Regions from separate parts of the Methylomonas rapida genome, predicted to be linked through region 3. Evidence: riboswitches for the same ligand, from Rfam matches in the RefSeq annotation. Region 3 holds a riboswitch; each other region holds the start of a gene.
What was found. A riboswitch is a leader RNA that binds a small molecule or an ion and turns the genes downstream of it on or off. The one in region 3 is predicted to bind cyclic di-GMP.
Positions count from the first base shown of each region.

Region 1: linked by a shared signal. The riboswitch ahead of NM686_RS01275 (choice-of-anchor E domain-containing protein) and the one ahead of NM686_RS08160 (hypothetical protein) in region 3 are both predicted to bind cyclic di-GMP.
Region 2: linked by a shared signal. The riboswitch ahead of NM686_RS04785 (hypothetical protein) and the one ahead of NM686_RS08160 (hypothetical protein) in region 3 are both predicted to bind cyclic di-GMP.

Region 1 is NZ_CP113517.1:275,546-279,824, forward strand. It holds gene NM686_RS01265 (calcium/sodium antiporter) at 1-112, opposite strand, end outside; gene NM686_RS01270 (undecaprenyl-diphosphate phosphatase) at 173-1,000, opposite strand; cyclic di-GMP riboswitch class I at 1,559-1,641, shown strand; gene NM686_RS01275 (choice-of-anchor E domain-containing protein) at 1,713-2,855, shown strand; gene NM686_RS01280 (thrombospondin type 3 repeat-containing protein) at 2,917-4,279, shown strand, end outside.
Region 2 is NZ_CP113517.1:1,004,322-1,008,600, forward strand. It holds gene NM686_RS04770 (FHA domain-containing protein) at 1-622, shown strand, start outside; gene NM686_RS04775 (PilZ domain-containing protein) at 628-999, shown strand; gene NM686_RS04780 (hypothetical protein) at 1,079-1,342, opposite strand; cyclic di-GMP riboswitch class I at 1,649-1,728, shown strand; gene NM686_RS04785 (hypothetical protein) at 1,823-2,563, shown strand; gene NM686_RS04790 (VPLPA-CTERM sorting domain-containing protein) at 2,629-3,435, shown strand; gene NM686_RS04795 (fused MFS/spermidine synthase) at 3,627-4,279, shown strand, end outside.
Region 3 is NZ_CP113517.1:1,717,088-1,721,366, forward strand. It holds gene NM686_RS08145 (DUF3570 domain-containing protein) at 1-884, opposite strand, end outside; gene NM686_RS08150 (DUF4266 domain-containing protein) at 871-1,065, opposite strand; gene NM686_RS08155 (TlpA family protein disulfide reductase) at 1,121-1,609, opposite strand; cyclic di-GMP riboswitch class I at 2,334-2,414, shown strand; gene NM686_RS08160 (hypothetical protein) at 2,524-3,342, shown strand; gene NM686_RS21730 (cytochrome c peroxidase) at 3,766-4,279, shown strand, end outside.

The DNA of each region.
Region 1 (4,279 bases), 1.4 Mb from region 3:
TCGGCGACATCCCTAAATGATCGGCGATCGCGGCCGCGCCCTCGACAAACAAATCGGCGCTCCAGACCAAAATAATCAAGCCCAGAAATATCATCAACAGTGGCAAAGCCATAAATTACCTTTCAAAAAATCAACAAATGGGGGAAACGCGCGACACGATACCGCGATCAAATCAATCGACGGTCCACTGCACCAGGCCGCTATAGGACGTGGCAATCACGCCCAGGCCGAACAGAATGCGATACCAGGCGAAAATGATGAAATCGTGATGGCTGATATAACGCAGCAATCCTTTCACCGCGACCAGCGCGCTGACGAAGGCCGCCATCAAACCGACCGCGAACGAGGCGGCATCGCTGTCGAGATGCAATAAGTCGCGGTGTTTGTACAAATCGTACAAGCTGGCGACAATCAGCGTGGGTATGGCCAGGAAAAACGAGAATTCGGTCGCCGCCTTGCGCGACAAGCCGAACAACAGGCCGCCGATGATGGTCGAGCCGGAACGCGACGTGCCCGGAATCAGCGCAAAGGCTTGCGCGATACCGAGCTTCAGCGCATCCAGCATGCTCAGGTCCTCCACCTCATGCACGCGGACTTTATGCTCCCGCTTTTCCGCCCAGATGATCACCAGCGCGCCGACGATGAATGCCAGTGCCACTGGAATGGGTTTGAACAATAAGGCTTTCAAATGCTTGCCGAACAACAAGCCCAGCGATGCCAGCGGCATGAAGGCAATGGCCAGGTTCAGCACGAATTTTTGTGCCCGCGGCTCGCTGGTCAAGCCCGCCAGTACCGAGCCGATCTTGACGCGGTATTCCCAGCAAATCGCCAGGATGGCGCCAACCTGAATCACGATGGTGAACAGCTTGGCCTTTTCGTCGTTAAAGTCCAGCAGATCGCCCGCCAGAATCAAATGACCGGTACTGGAAACCGGCAAAAACTCGGTCAAACCTTCGACCACGCCCAAAATCAGGGATTTAATCAGTAGTTCAATGTCCATATCGGCATACTCCGCGCCGAATCGGCGTATAGAAAAAAATCAGCATATTGATCGGGTAGTTGCTATTTAGAAAGCAGTTGGGAATCAGCAGGGCCAAAACCATGCAAACGGGGCCGGATTATAGTCGAAATGCCAGCACTTACATAACTTTAGCCAGCAAGCCTAGACTGCGAATCACCAAGCCCCGGCAAAATTTTCCTCCAACGCAGCGCATAAATGTCGCCTGCCTACCCAGATGCGGCCACCCGGCGCCCTGGCCGTTCGATTGTTCTTACCACTGACGCCCAGAATCGACAGCGGATAACCCGATACGCCACATCCGGCATATCCCACAACCGGAATAGGTCATATCCCGTAATTCGCCGAAGCCGCACTGCACGCTTCGCTACCGGAAAACATTCCGTCCCGCTGTAGGCAATTGATGACATGGAGATGAGCAAGTGGCACAAATTTTGATTATTCAAAAAGTAACAGTATTACAACATTTGAATATTGTTAGGAGTGACTACGCATCGCAAGTCGGCAGGGTGATGAAAAATCCTTGCTGACCTGAATGCTTTCACTTATCGCCAACCTCGTTGCGAAACGAGGCTCGGAAAGTCACGGGTCTTGCCGACGATCAAGACAGCCGGATTGCCCTCATGTGATAGGAGGGGCGGCCCAGGCCGCGTATCACGGAATGCATTCACTACAACATAACGGACTAAATTTCATGCAAGTACATTTTCAATTGACAGCCATTGCGCTCTTACTGGGGGCAAGCGGTATCTCTCAGGCCGCCTTGACCACGACCAGCGGACCGATCAACTTCACTGGCTCTGCTTCGGTTACGGCCGCGCAGGATTATCCAAACGATCCCTATGCCAGCGGCCCGAAATCGCTAACCAATACCAACGACGGCGCAAGCGCGGCCACCGTGTCGGTAGCCCGGTTCAACGCCGCCATGGGGGTTTTGACCGGCGTCGATCTGCAACTGAACTCCAACCGCACGCAATCCATTTCCGGTTCCGGTTATAAGGGCAACGGTGAAGGCAAAACCGTGAGTGGAAGCGGCGCCAGTTCCGCCGCCCTGGTCGCAGCCGGCGCCCAGATCCCGTTGGCTCCCGCGATTTCCCTGGAGGGCGGCTCCTGCTCATTGGCGATGGGTAAAACCGGAAATATCTCATGCAACTGGGGGCCATCCACGTCAGAAGCCACCGCGACTCATGGCACTGCCAGCGTGGACAGCAGCAACCTGGACGCCTATGCGGGCACAGGCAGCGTCGACGCGACTTTGACGCTACCCAGTCTGTCGGCCACGGTCACCCAATCCAGTTATAAGGGCCAGGCCAGCGGCTCATCCGCGACGTATACCGTCGATTGGTCCGGTACCTTACAGGCCAGCTACAGCTACTTGCTGCACGCCTTGGCTTCTTTCGACACCGACGCCGAAACCACCAGCCTGACCCTGGATTTCGGCAATGTTGCGCAAAACAGCACCGCGTCCTTGAATTTTAGGTTGTTCAACCTGGCCAATGCCGACCGTATCGGCCTGGACCTGGATAGCGTCATCGCCAGCGGCGATGCCGGGGCATTCGATACCGGCCTGTCGGCATTTGCCGACCTGGCCCAGGGTGGCAGCCAAAGCTTCATCGCCAATTTGCTGACAGCCAACGCTGGCAGTTTCAGCGCGCAATACCTGCTGAACCTGTCCGATGCGGATTTCGGCGCGGGCAGCACGCGTCAAAACTATCAACTGACCCTGAATCTGATCGGCAACGTCACGGCGGTACCGCTACCTGGCGCTGTCTGGTTGTTCGGTAGCGCCTTGCTGGGCTTTGTTGGCATCGGCCGCCGTAAGCGTAGCCTCGCTTAAAAATCAATGCAGGGCGGAGCGGAACAGGAGGTTCGGCTCTCCCCTCTATTCGAGACCTGTCATGAAAACCCTAAAAATAATCATGCTGACATTGGCGACTTTGTTGCCAGTATCGGTCGTAGTCGCCGGGACCTTTGTCGCGCCGCCGGCATCCGGCGGCAACCCAGCATTTACCACGACGCATTTTTCCGGCTCGCAAAATTGCGCTCTTTGCCATAACGGCATCAAGGACAAAAACGGCGCCGATGTGTCTATCGTCACCGACTGGTCATCGAGCATGATGGCCAATTCGGCCCGCGATCCTTTCTGGCGCGCCAAGGTGCGCAGCGAAATCGCCAAGCATCCGCAACTGGAAGCGCTGATCAACGACAAATGCAGCAAATGCCATGCGCCGATGGCCAGTTACGAGGCCAAGAAAGACGGCTCGCTGGCCACGCAAACGCTTTTCGACGGCGGCATCCTGACTGCAGGGCATCCCAGGCATGACGCCGCGATGGACGGTGTAAGCTGCACCTTATGCCACCAAATTCCGAACTCAAGCACCTTGGGCACATTGCCGGCGATGTCTGGCAATTTCAACATCAATACCACCAAGACCATCTATGGCCCATTCGGCGGTCCCGGCGACACCGCGATTTTCGCCAATCCGATGATCAACAACACCGGCTACACACCGGTCTATAGCGCGCATATCAAGGAGTCCAAGCTTTGCGCATCCTGCCATAACCTGAAAACGCCTTACGTCGATGAAGACGGCAAGGTGTTGAGCACGACGCCGGAAAGCGAGTTTCCGGAACAAACGCCCTACATGGAGTGGGAGCACAGCAGCTACGTCAATCAGAAAAGTTGCCAAGGCTGCCATATGAGCCGAACCGACGGCGTGATCATCACCACCCGGCCGCCCTGGTACAGCGTGCAGCGCAACAACTTCGCGATTCATGACTTGGTGGGCGCGAACAAGTTGATGCTGGACATATTGAACAACAACAAAACCCAGCTCGGCGTGTTGTCCAACAACTTTGCCGAAACCATCGCCAAAACCGACACGATGCTGAAAAGTGCCGCCACGGTGAGCGTCATCGATCAGCAGTCAACCGCAGGCACGCTGGATTTCACGTTGCAAATCAATAGCACTACCGGCCACAAGCTGCCGAGCGCTTATCCGTCCAGACGCGCGCACTTACATGTCGTCGTACTGAATGAACAGAATCAGGCGGTGTGGGAATCCGGCAAGGTCAATGCCGACGGCAGCATAGAAGGTGTGGATGCCGACGAGCAAGAAGGCGTTTTCGAGCCGCATTACGACCTGATCACGTCACAGGATCAGGTACAAGTCTACGAAGCCATCATGGGCAATCACCTGGGCGAAGTGACTTATACCCTGCTGCGCGGCAAGGAATACCTGAAGGACAACCGCATCCTGC
Region 2 (4,279 bases), 710 kb from region 3:
CAAAGATAAACCCATTTTTTCAGGTATTTACGATTCCGGCGTGGTGCATATCGGCCGGGACGACACCAACGAATTAGTGGTCGATAGCTTGGCGGTGGCGCCTGCCCACGCCGTGGCGGTCATCAAGGACGGCAAGTGCGTCATCAAGCAACTCAACGAAAAATTTCCGCTACTGGTCAATAATCAACCTTCCAAGGAATGGAATCTGCAAAACAACGACGTCATCAATGTCGGCAAGCATTACATCGTTTACAACGCGACCGAATTTTTTCATCAGCCGGTCGAATCGCCTCAAGCCGCGTCTTCCCAGGACCCTGACCTGGAGTTTTTGAACGAGAAGCTCGAAGCGGGCGCAAGGCAGCAGGAAGGCAAGCTGCAAGTGATGGATGGACCTCATATCGGTCGCATTCTTACGCTGAAAAAGGCCATGACGCGCCTCGGGCACGAAGGCGCCGGCGTGATAGTCATTGCCCGGCGTAAGGATGGTTATTATGTGTCGGCCTTGCAGGGCCACGACGGACTGCGGCTGAATAGGGAGCCATTGGGCGAGCGAACGGCGTTGCTGCGAAACAATGACGTGATCGAGGTGGACAAAACGCCGATGCAGTTTTTCCTGGAGTGATTCGGGTGACGGCAAAAACAGACGGCGAGAAAAGGCATTTCCAGCGCATCTTTTATGACGCCGAGGCATCGTTGCTGAACGATGAGTTCACGCTACCTTGCCGGATTGTCGATATTTCACTGAAAGGCTGTCTATTGAATCTGGAAAAGCCTTGGCCGGGTTCGGCGACGACGCCTTGCATGCTGATACTGAACCTCTCCGACGAAGCATCCATACGCATGAAACTGACTTTTGCTCACGGTTCTGGCACGCTGGCCGGTTTCAAATGTGACGATATCGACATCGACAGCATCACCAATCTACGCCGGCTGGTGGAACTCAATCTGGGGGATAGCGCGTTGCTGGAGCGTGAGTTGAGCGCGCTGGGCGGCTGGTAACTTTCTTCGACGGCGCCCTGTTTTCAGGTTTTGAGGTTCTGCAACCGCGGGACTGGTAGTCTTTACTGGTGCGCGGGCATTAAATCCAGGCCTGTTTTCTATCCAGCCACCTCAGGCTTAGCCAATACCACAGTGTCATTGGCAGCATCATGGCAAACCACTCCCAATCATCCATCAAAAACAGTTTGTTTATCCATTGGCTGTCATTGAAATAATGACTCCAGGGGATGCAATAAAAGCTGAAGACGATGCTGCTCCAGAGCAAAATCAGCGCGCCTCTTCGCGTCTCGATACTCGAAAATGCCAGAAATACCCAAATTGGCATGTCCTTGGTTTTTTGCATGCAAAATTCTCCGTAATAGATTGAGTTGATCAAGCAATTATTGCGCCCATTTTACAAAGGCGCAATTTGGCCGGCCATGGCCTGGAAGTCCGCGATCGAGATTGAGGCATTTGGCCTGAAAACTGCGTGATTTCCCATAATTCTATTCGCGAAAAAACATTTTAAGAATATTACCGAATGATGTAATTTTTTGAAACCTAGTGCTTTAGTGGGTTTTGGCATGAAAGCTGTCTCCAAAATATTGGGTTGAGTTTGTTGTGAGCGTTTTGGCCAAAAATATCGCATCAGATTGTTTGGTAGAGCTAAGGTCAGCCTGGCCACACCCGGCGCGAGGCGGGGTCGGAAAGCCACGGGTCTCAAGGAAATGAGATAGCCGGGTCGCCTCCTTTAGTGATGGGGAGGTCAAGATGGAGGTTAGGGCTATACCTTGTCTTGAACATTACTGTTTACTTATCTTGTCAACAGTATAAAGAGGAAATTATGAAAAAAATCGTTATGTCGTTACTGGCCCTGGCTAGCTTGCTATGCGGCAGCCAGGCATTCGCTCACGTGTCCTATCGTGACTTGAGTGTTTTAAGTCCATTCCAACGTTCAGTGACCAGCAATGTCGGTTGGGCTGATGCCGCGGAAGCTGATTGGGGCGATAGCCACCATGGCGCGTTTTTTAGCTTTACCCTGGCGACCGATCAACAAGTGAAAATCGATGTTACAGGCCTGGGGCAAGGCACTTATGCCAATTTGACTGCCGCGGGTTTGCCAAACGCTAGCACGCCTACCTATAGCACGGTTGCCGCGCTCACCGACGTGGGTTTCAGCTTGTACAAAGGCTTGTTGCCTGCTTCGACGTATGAAGGCGCCACGAACAGCGCTACAGGCGAGTTATGGATCGATTTCGCCGCGCAAGGTAAGCAAGGCGGCTGGAATGCGAATGGCGACATGACGCTGTATAACAACTCGGGTCAATCGGGCACGCTGGAATTTTTGCAAGCCGTCAACAACAGCCTGACAAACGCCGAAAGCCTGACCATTTTTCTGACCGCGGGCAGCTATACCATCACGGCCGGTGGCGCCATCGATCCAGCTAGCGGTGCTCACTCTGGCACATATGGTATCCAAGCCAGTATGGCGCCGGTCCCTGTTCCGGGTGCGGTATGGTTGTTCGGCAGCGCGATGGCCGGATTGATCGGCTGCGGTCGTCGTAAAGCAGTGGTTGCGGCTTAACGGCATCTCGCGGGCCTTGGTTTTGCAGCCAAGGCCTTATGTACTGAAAATCAGAGGAATTCTTGATGACAAAGAAACGACTAAATAAAGCCATTATCGGGATCTTGGGCGTGGCCGCAATCTCCGTATCCACCCAGGCCAGCGCCTTTACCGCCGTATCGTTGGGCGTTTTCACCGGCGACACGATCTCGCGCGATGATGCGACGCCTTACAAATCCTGGTCGGATATTCAAGCCAAAAGCAATATGGGCTGGGTGCATACAGCCGACTGGTTCAAATTACAGGTTGGTACGCAGGCGGACATAGCCGCTGGAAACACGTTCAATGTCGGATTCAGTTTGACTTCTAGAGGGACTAACCAGCCTCTAAATACCGGGGGGTTTAGCATTTGGACCAGCGGTACCAGCGCCATCGCAGAAGGCGGTGGCTTCCATGAATACAATCAGGTGCGCGGTCGCAATGACGGTGGCGTGACCACGAATAATGACATCGGTAATATCGTCGATGGACACGATGGCTGGGTCGGTTATGCGCAAAACGGCCTTTCCTTTAAGAATGGTGATCTCGATGATGTCGCCCATGGCGGCGCCTGGAACACCAATTCGCCTTTTTTGAGCGGTGGCGCCGCAAGTGCGTCGGCGAGCGCGGCAACCTTGAATCTGTTTGGCTTGAAGGCGGGTTACTATCTGATTGGCTTGGGCGGCGTATGCCCGGATAACGATTCGAGCTGCATGGGCCAATCACCGGCTTCGCGCCAATATACGTTCTCGGTTGCCACTGCCGCGCCGGTTCCCGTTCCTGGCGCCGTCTGGTTGTTCGGCAGCGCGTTGGCTGGCGTGGCGGGCATCAACCGGCGTAAACGTGCGGCTTGATCGAAATCTCAAGGAAAATGGACAGCCTGAGGGAAATGGGCAACACGTTTTGAACAGGATGATTTAGAACGCAGGGATGTTAATGGATTGACCTTGCCAGGAGGCAGACGACCCCGAATCACGGAATGGAGCCGGTTCGGGGTTTTTTATGGGTAAAAATTGACTATCCAAAATTGAACTTTTTGAATCCTATGGCCAAAAACAACAATCATCATCCCGCAAGTTTGTCTCGTCTCGACGCGGCGCCAAGCAAGGTTTTTCTATGGCTTACTGTCACCCTCAGCGGTGGCGCCGTGATGATTCTGGAACTTTTGGGTACCCGAATCATTGCGCCTTTTTACGGCGCCAGCCTATATGTCTGGTCTGCGCTGATTTCGGTCACAATGATTGCCTTGGCTTTGGGCTATTATCTCGGCGGTTTTCTGGCGGACCGATACCCAAGCCTTCGTTTGGCGCACGTGATCCTATTGGCGGCTTGCGCGACGAGTTTGATTCCCTTCCTTAGCGGGCCCATCTTGAACCTGACCAATCCACTGGGGATGCGGGCTGGCGCATTTGCCAGCGCCATGTTGTTATTTTTCCTGCCGTTGACGGCCTTGGCGATGGTGGGGCCCTTTGTCATCAAACTGGCGACCGAAACACTGGACGATGTCGGCAGTACGGTGGGCTCCGTTTACGCCATCAGCACCGTGGGCAGCGTGCTGTCTACCTTGATGCTCGGTTTCTTTTTGCTGCCGGCGTTTGGCAGCAGAACCATCATTTTCACGCTCGGCTGGGTGCTGGCATTTTGGGCCATTGCCCTGATGATAAAGGACAAATCCGGCTTTGCCCGCATTTCGACGAT
Region 3 (4,279 bases):
GTGCCGCCTTGATGCAAATGCGCGTTTGGGCCTGTGATGTCATTAATTGTACCGACGATGATACCGTTTTGGCTGATACAGTCGCCGCCTGGGCATAGCCCGCCTGAAATGGGGGAGTCGCTAGCCTTGCCATAATAAGCGCCCGCGGTAAGAACGCCCTCGAAATTGACAGTGGTCGATGTTTTGATGCTGCTGGGTTCTGGATGGCTTGCCTGGTAAGTCGCTAAATCGTTGGTTTTTTGTTGGTTGTACAAGGCAATATCATTATCCCTTTGTTGTCTCATTGATGCGATAAAGGGACCGACGATCGAATCGAAAGTGTTCGTGTACTCGGTTTCTACATAAATTTGCGCTTGATACAGATTGAAATCAAGCGATTTCAAGTCATTTTGATGATTATCATTGATCTGAGATTGGAGGGTAATACGATTGTTCGATATTTGATCTTGCGAGTTGCTGATTACGTTCGCTATTGTAGAGCCGCTTTCCGTATAGAAAGTATCCAGGCCAAAGGTCAAAATATTACTTTTAGTGACAATGGGAGAGGCGGAGGATACTAAGTCTTCATAGATTATTTTGGATTTCTCTTGTCTCGGCAGGTTGGTCAGGGTAACTGGTAGGCTGTACATCGGCGTGGCACCCGAGTAAGTATCCCTATCCAAACTAAACGACAGTTCGATACGATCGGTCAACGGAATCACGGCGTCAGCGTGATACACATCGACCTTCATCCTGTTGTTGTTTTCTTCGTAATGACCGTAGCTGACGTTGGCGTTGATATTGGCCGCGGGTACGGCCGCAACTGCCTGCAAACCGGGCAAGCTCAACGCGGCCGATGTCAGCGCGGCGAGCGCCGCGTTTTTTTCCACTTTAGTTGCAGCCACAGCCGCCACCCGCGCCGCTATGTCCGCCTTGCGAGGCCTCCTTGCTGGTGAAGATATGATCCCGGAACCGGTTCAGGTTGGGATTGGGGTTGATGCTCATGTCCTCGCGGGCCAAATTGCCTCTTTCCCAGGGCGACACCTTGCTGCAGCCCTGGGCAAGCAAGCAGAGGCAGCAAGCCATAACTTTCAGATACGACAAAAATAAGCGCATGGTATTGCAGGTGGATGTTGCGGAGTTATTCAGCTAATAGCTTTTCGACATGCTGTTGAATGGTGGCTTCGTCGCCGTCCCGGAAGCCTAGATGCACTAAACGGACCGTGCCGGTTTTGTCGACCAGATAAGAGGATGGCATGGCCTTGACGTCGAAAACACCGGGACAGTTACCGTTCGGATCGAACGTCATCAGATAGTCAACCGGATTGGCTGCCAGAAATTGCTTGGCTTCATCGCTGTTTTCGTCGACATTGATGGCGACGATTTCAAAGCCGTCTTTTTGTTTTTCGTTACGCAGACTATTCAGGAAAGGCATGGATTTCTTGCAAGGCGGGCACCAGGTCGCCCAAAAATCCACCAATACCACTTTGCCTTTATAAGCATTGAAGTCCAGTTGCGCGCCAGTATCGGCAAGTGTGGCTTGGCAGCTCGGCACGGTTTGGCCTTGATCCGTCGCATAAGCGTGGGACGATAGGGTCAGGATGACGGCGAGGAGTAATGATTTTTTCATGTTATTCAGCAGGGTAGAGATAACGGTTTGACTGTAATTTGAAGCAATAATTATGCCTAATAGGTGGGCGGATTTGAATTCCTGTTCAGGATTCGCGAATGGCGCCACTCGGCAATGGCTAAAGCTATTGCACTCCCGAAATGCCGCTGGAGTGAAAAAGCTTTAGCTTTTTTCAAATAACGCTCATGAAGGCTATCGCCCCGTCCAATGAAAGTTCTAGCTGTAGGAGCGACGCATAGTCGCGAATTGAAGCCATTTATCGCGACTGTGCGTCGCTCCCACCATGACTTTCAGAGTCGGATTTGTGGCCCGAGAGGGGGCAAATTTTCAAAGGTGTTTTTGTCATTCCGGTAGGGATCACAGGAAATCAGGCCTCAAGGATGGAGCGTAGCTTGCCATTGCCGGCAGGCATATTAAATCCGACAAAGAATTAGGCGCGGTTCTTCAGTCGGGAGGCTAATTCTGACGAAATCCAGGTTGTATTTTGCTTGCCAGATGAGCGGCAGACGGCAGGAAAAAGCGTCGTGCTGGTTTTTCTTGTGATAAAAGGGCAAAAAACCCATTGAATGCCGATAAATAACATAGTTCAATTTAAAAAGAGGTGTGCTCTCCTGTCGCGTCATGAAAATCGTTAGATATTTTCTTTGGGTTGCTGTTGGTTTCTTTGAATATTATTTCAGGATAATACATTGACAAAAATGGCCTGTGTTTTGCTTTATGACTTGTTGAAAAATGCCAAACCCGTCGCGAGGCGGGGACGGAAAGTCGCGAATCTCTTCATTCAGGAGATGGTCGGGCTGCCATTCATGGGATGTTTTCGTTTTGTGCCCTGCGTGGACAAAAGGATCATCTAGGCGCGATTTTTGTTTTTAATATGGATTAAATCGCTGTTAAACGATATTAAGGAGTATTGAATGAATAAGACAAAGTTGGTTTATGGGGCGGTGTTTGGTTTGCTGGCATCCGTGGCGGGAAGCGCGAATGCGGCAATTACCAGTCCAACCGTTGTGGATTTTGGATACAAGCCTAATAGAACTACCCCTGATACAGTGCTGACCGCGGGCGCGTACTACGGAAAGGCAAATGTGGCGCCTGTCGGTGCGGAAATATGCCCTGAAGGGGATTGTGTGCTGCAAAACAGCATGGTGATTGGTACCATCGGTGATCCTACCGGACCTAATGCCCATCTTCACCAGGGCGGTTCGACGGCTGATCGCATGCTGGCTTATCACAACGACTCTGGTGGTGTTTATTTCAGAGCCGATGATATGTCGGCTTTTAGCTTTGATTCGATCAAGATTAGCTCGCCATACAGCGGCGAAAACCCTTTGGCAAAATATTTGGCCGATGGCGTGACTTTGAATCCGGATCATGATTCGACTCTTGATTACTACGAAATATTAGGGTTTGACACCGCGTTCAACCCGGATTTGTGGAATGGCGATGGCACAAATTACAGCACGGCTGTTGCCTATCAGACGATTTACAATGGCTTCAATGATACGCTTTCCCTGAATGAAGACTTTCGGAATGTAAAGGCGGTCTGGATTCACTATGCGGGGGCGCAGAATGTTGGTTTGGCCCAATTTCCATTCAAGGTTCAAATCGACAATATTGCGGTGAGTGCTCCACAAGTCACCTCTGTTCCCGTGCCGGCAGCAGTCTGGATGTTCGGTAGCGGTTTGCTGGGCTTGTTGTCTTTAGGCAGAAGAAAGCCAGCCTTATCGGCCTGATCTGCTCTTAGCCGTTCAATCAAAAGCCGTGCATCGCATGCAGCGATACACGGCTTTTTTATGTTGTATCCGGGGCATTTGTCCATGCCGGTATGTGATTTCGCCCATTTTGTAGTTCGCATGGCAGATTGAGCATTCGATTCTTATTGACTAACTGTATGATTGAAAAACTATATTTAACTTATGGTTTTGATTTTGCTTTTCGATGTCTGCTAAGGATATGGTCGTGCATAACTTTCCTGTAGTTCAACCCACGCCCCAACCCTCTGGAGAGGGTAAAGGTGGATGTTATTCAAGGCCAAATCCTCAATCGGGCGACAAATTCCGGGCTTGCCGGGATTTGGGGAGCAATGCTGGTTCCCTGGTTGCTATAGGAACGTCGGTCTGTGCGTTGAGTGCCGCTAATTTATTACTGAGGTGAAGATGAGGATAAACAAGATATTGGGGTTGAGTTGTTTGCTGCTGGCGCAGACGGCCTTTGCTCATGGTCCCGAGCCCTTGCCATTGCAGAATGTGCCGATTCCGCATGTGGATGGGAAACTGGGCGGTGCGGATGTGAATTTTTTACCGGAAGACGGGCCCGATTCGATTGTCGTCGACAAGGAAAAAGCCATTGCGCTGGGTAAGGCCCTGTTTTGGGACATGAATGTCGGTAGCGATGGCATGGCTTGCGGTTCTTGCCATGTTCATGCCGGGGCCGACATCAGGATCAAAAACCAATTGAATCCTGGCGCCAAAAGTGCCACCGGCAATGGGGATACCTTTGAGCCGTTGCCATCTGGCGCGGCGGGCGGCGCCAACTATACCTTGACCCAGGATGATTTTCCCTTGTATCAATTTGCCAACCCTTTTGACAGAAGCAGCGGCAAAACCTTTTCTACCGATGACGTCGTTTCCTCGGCTGGCACCTTTAGCGGTGACTTCGTCGGTGCATCCA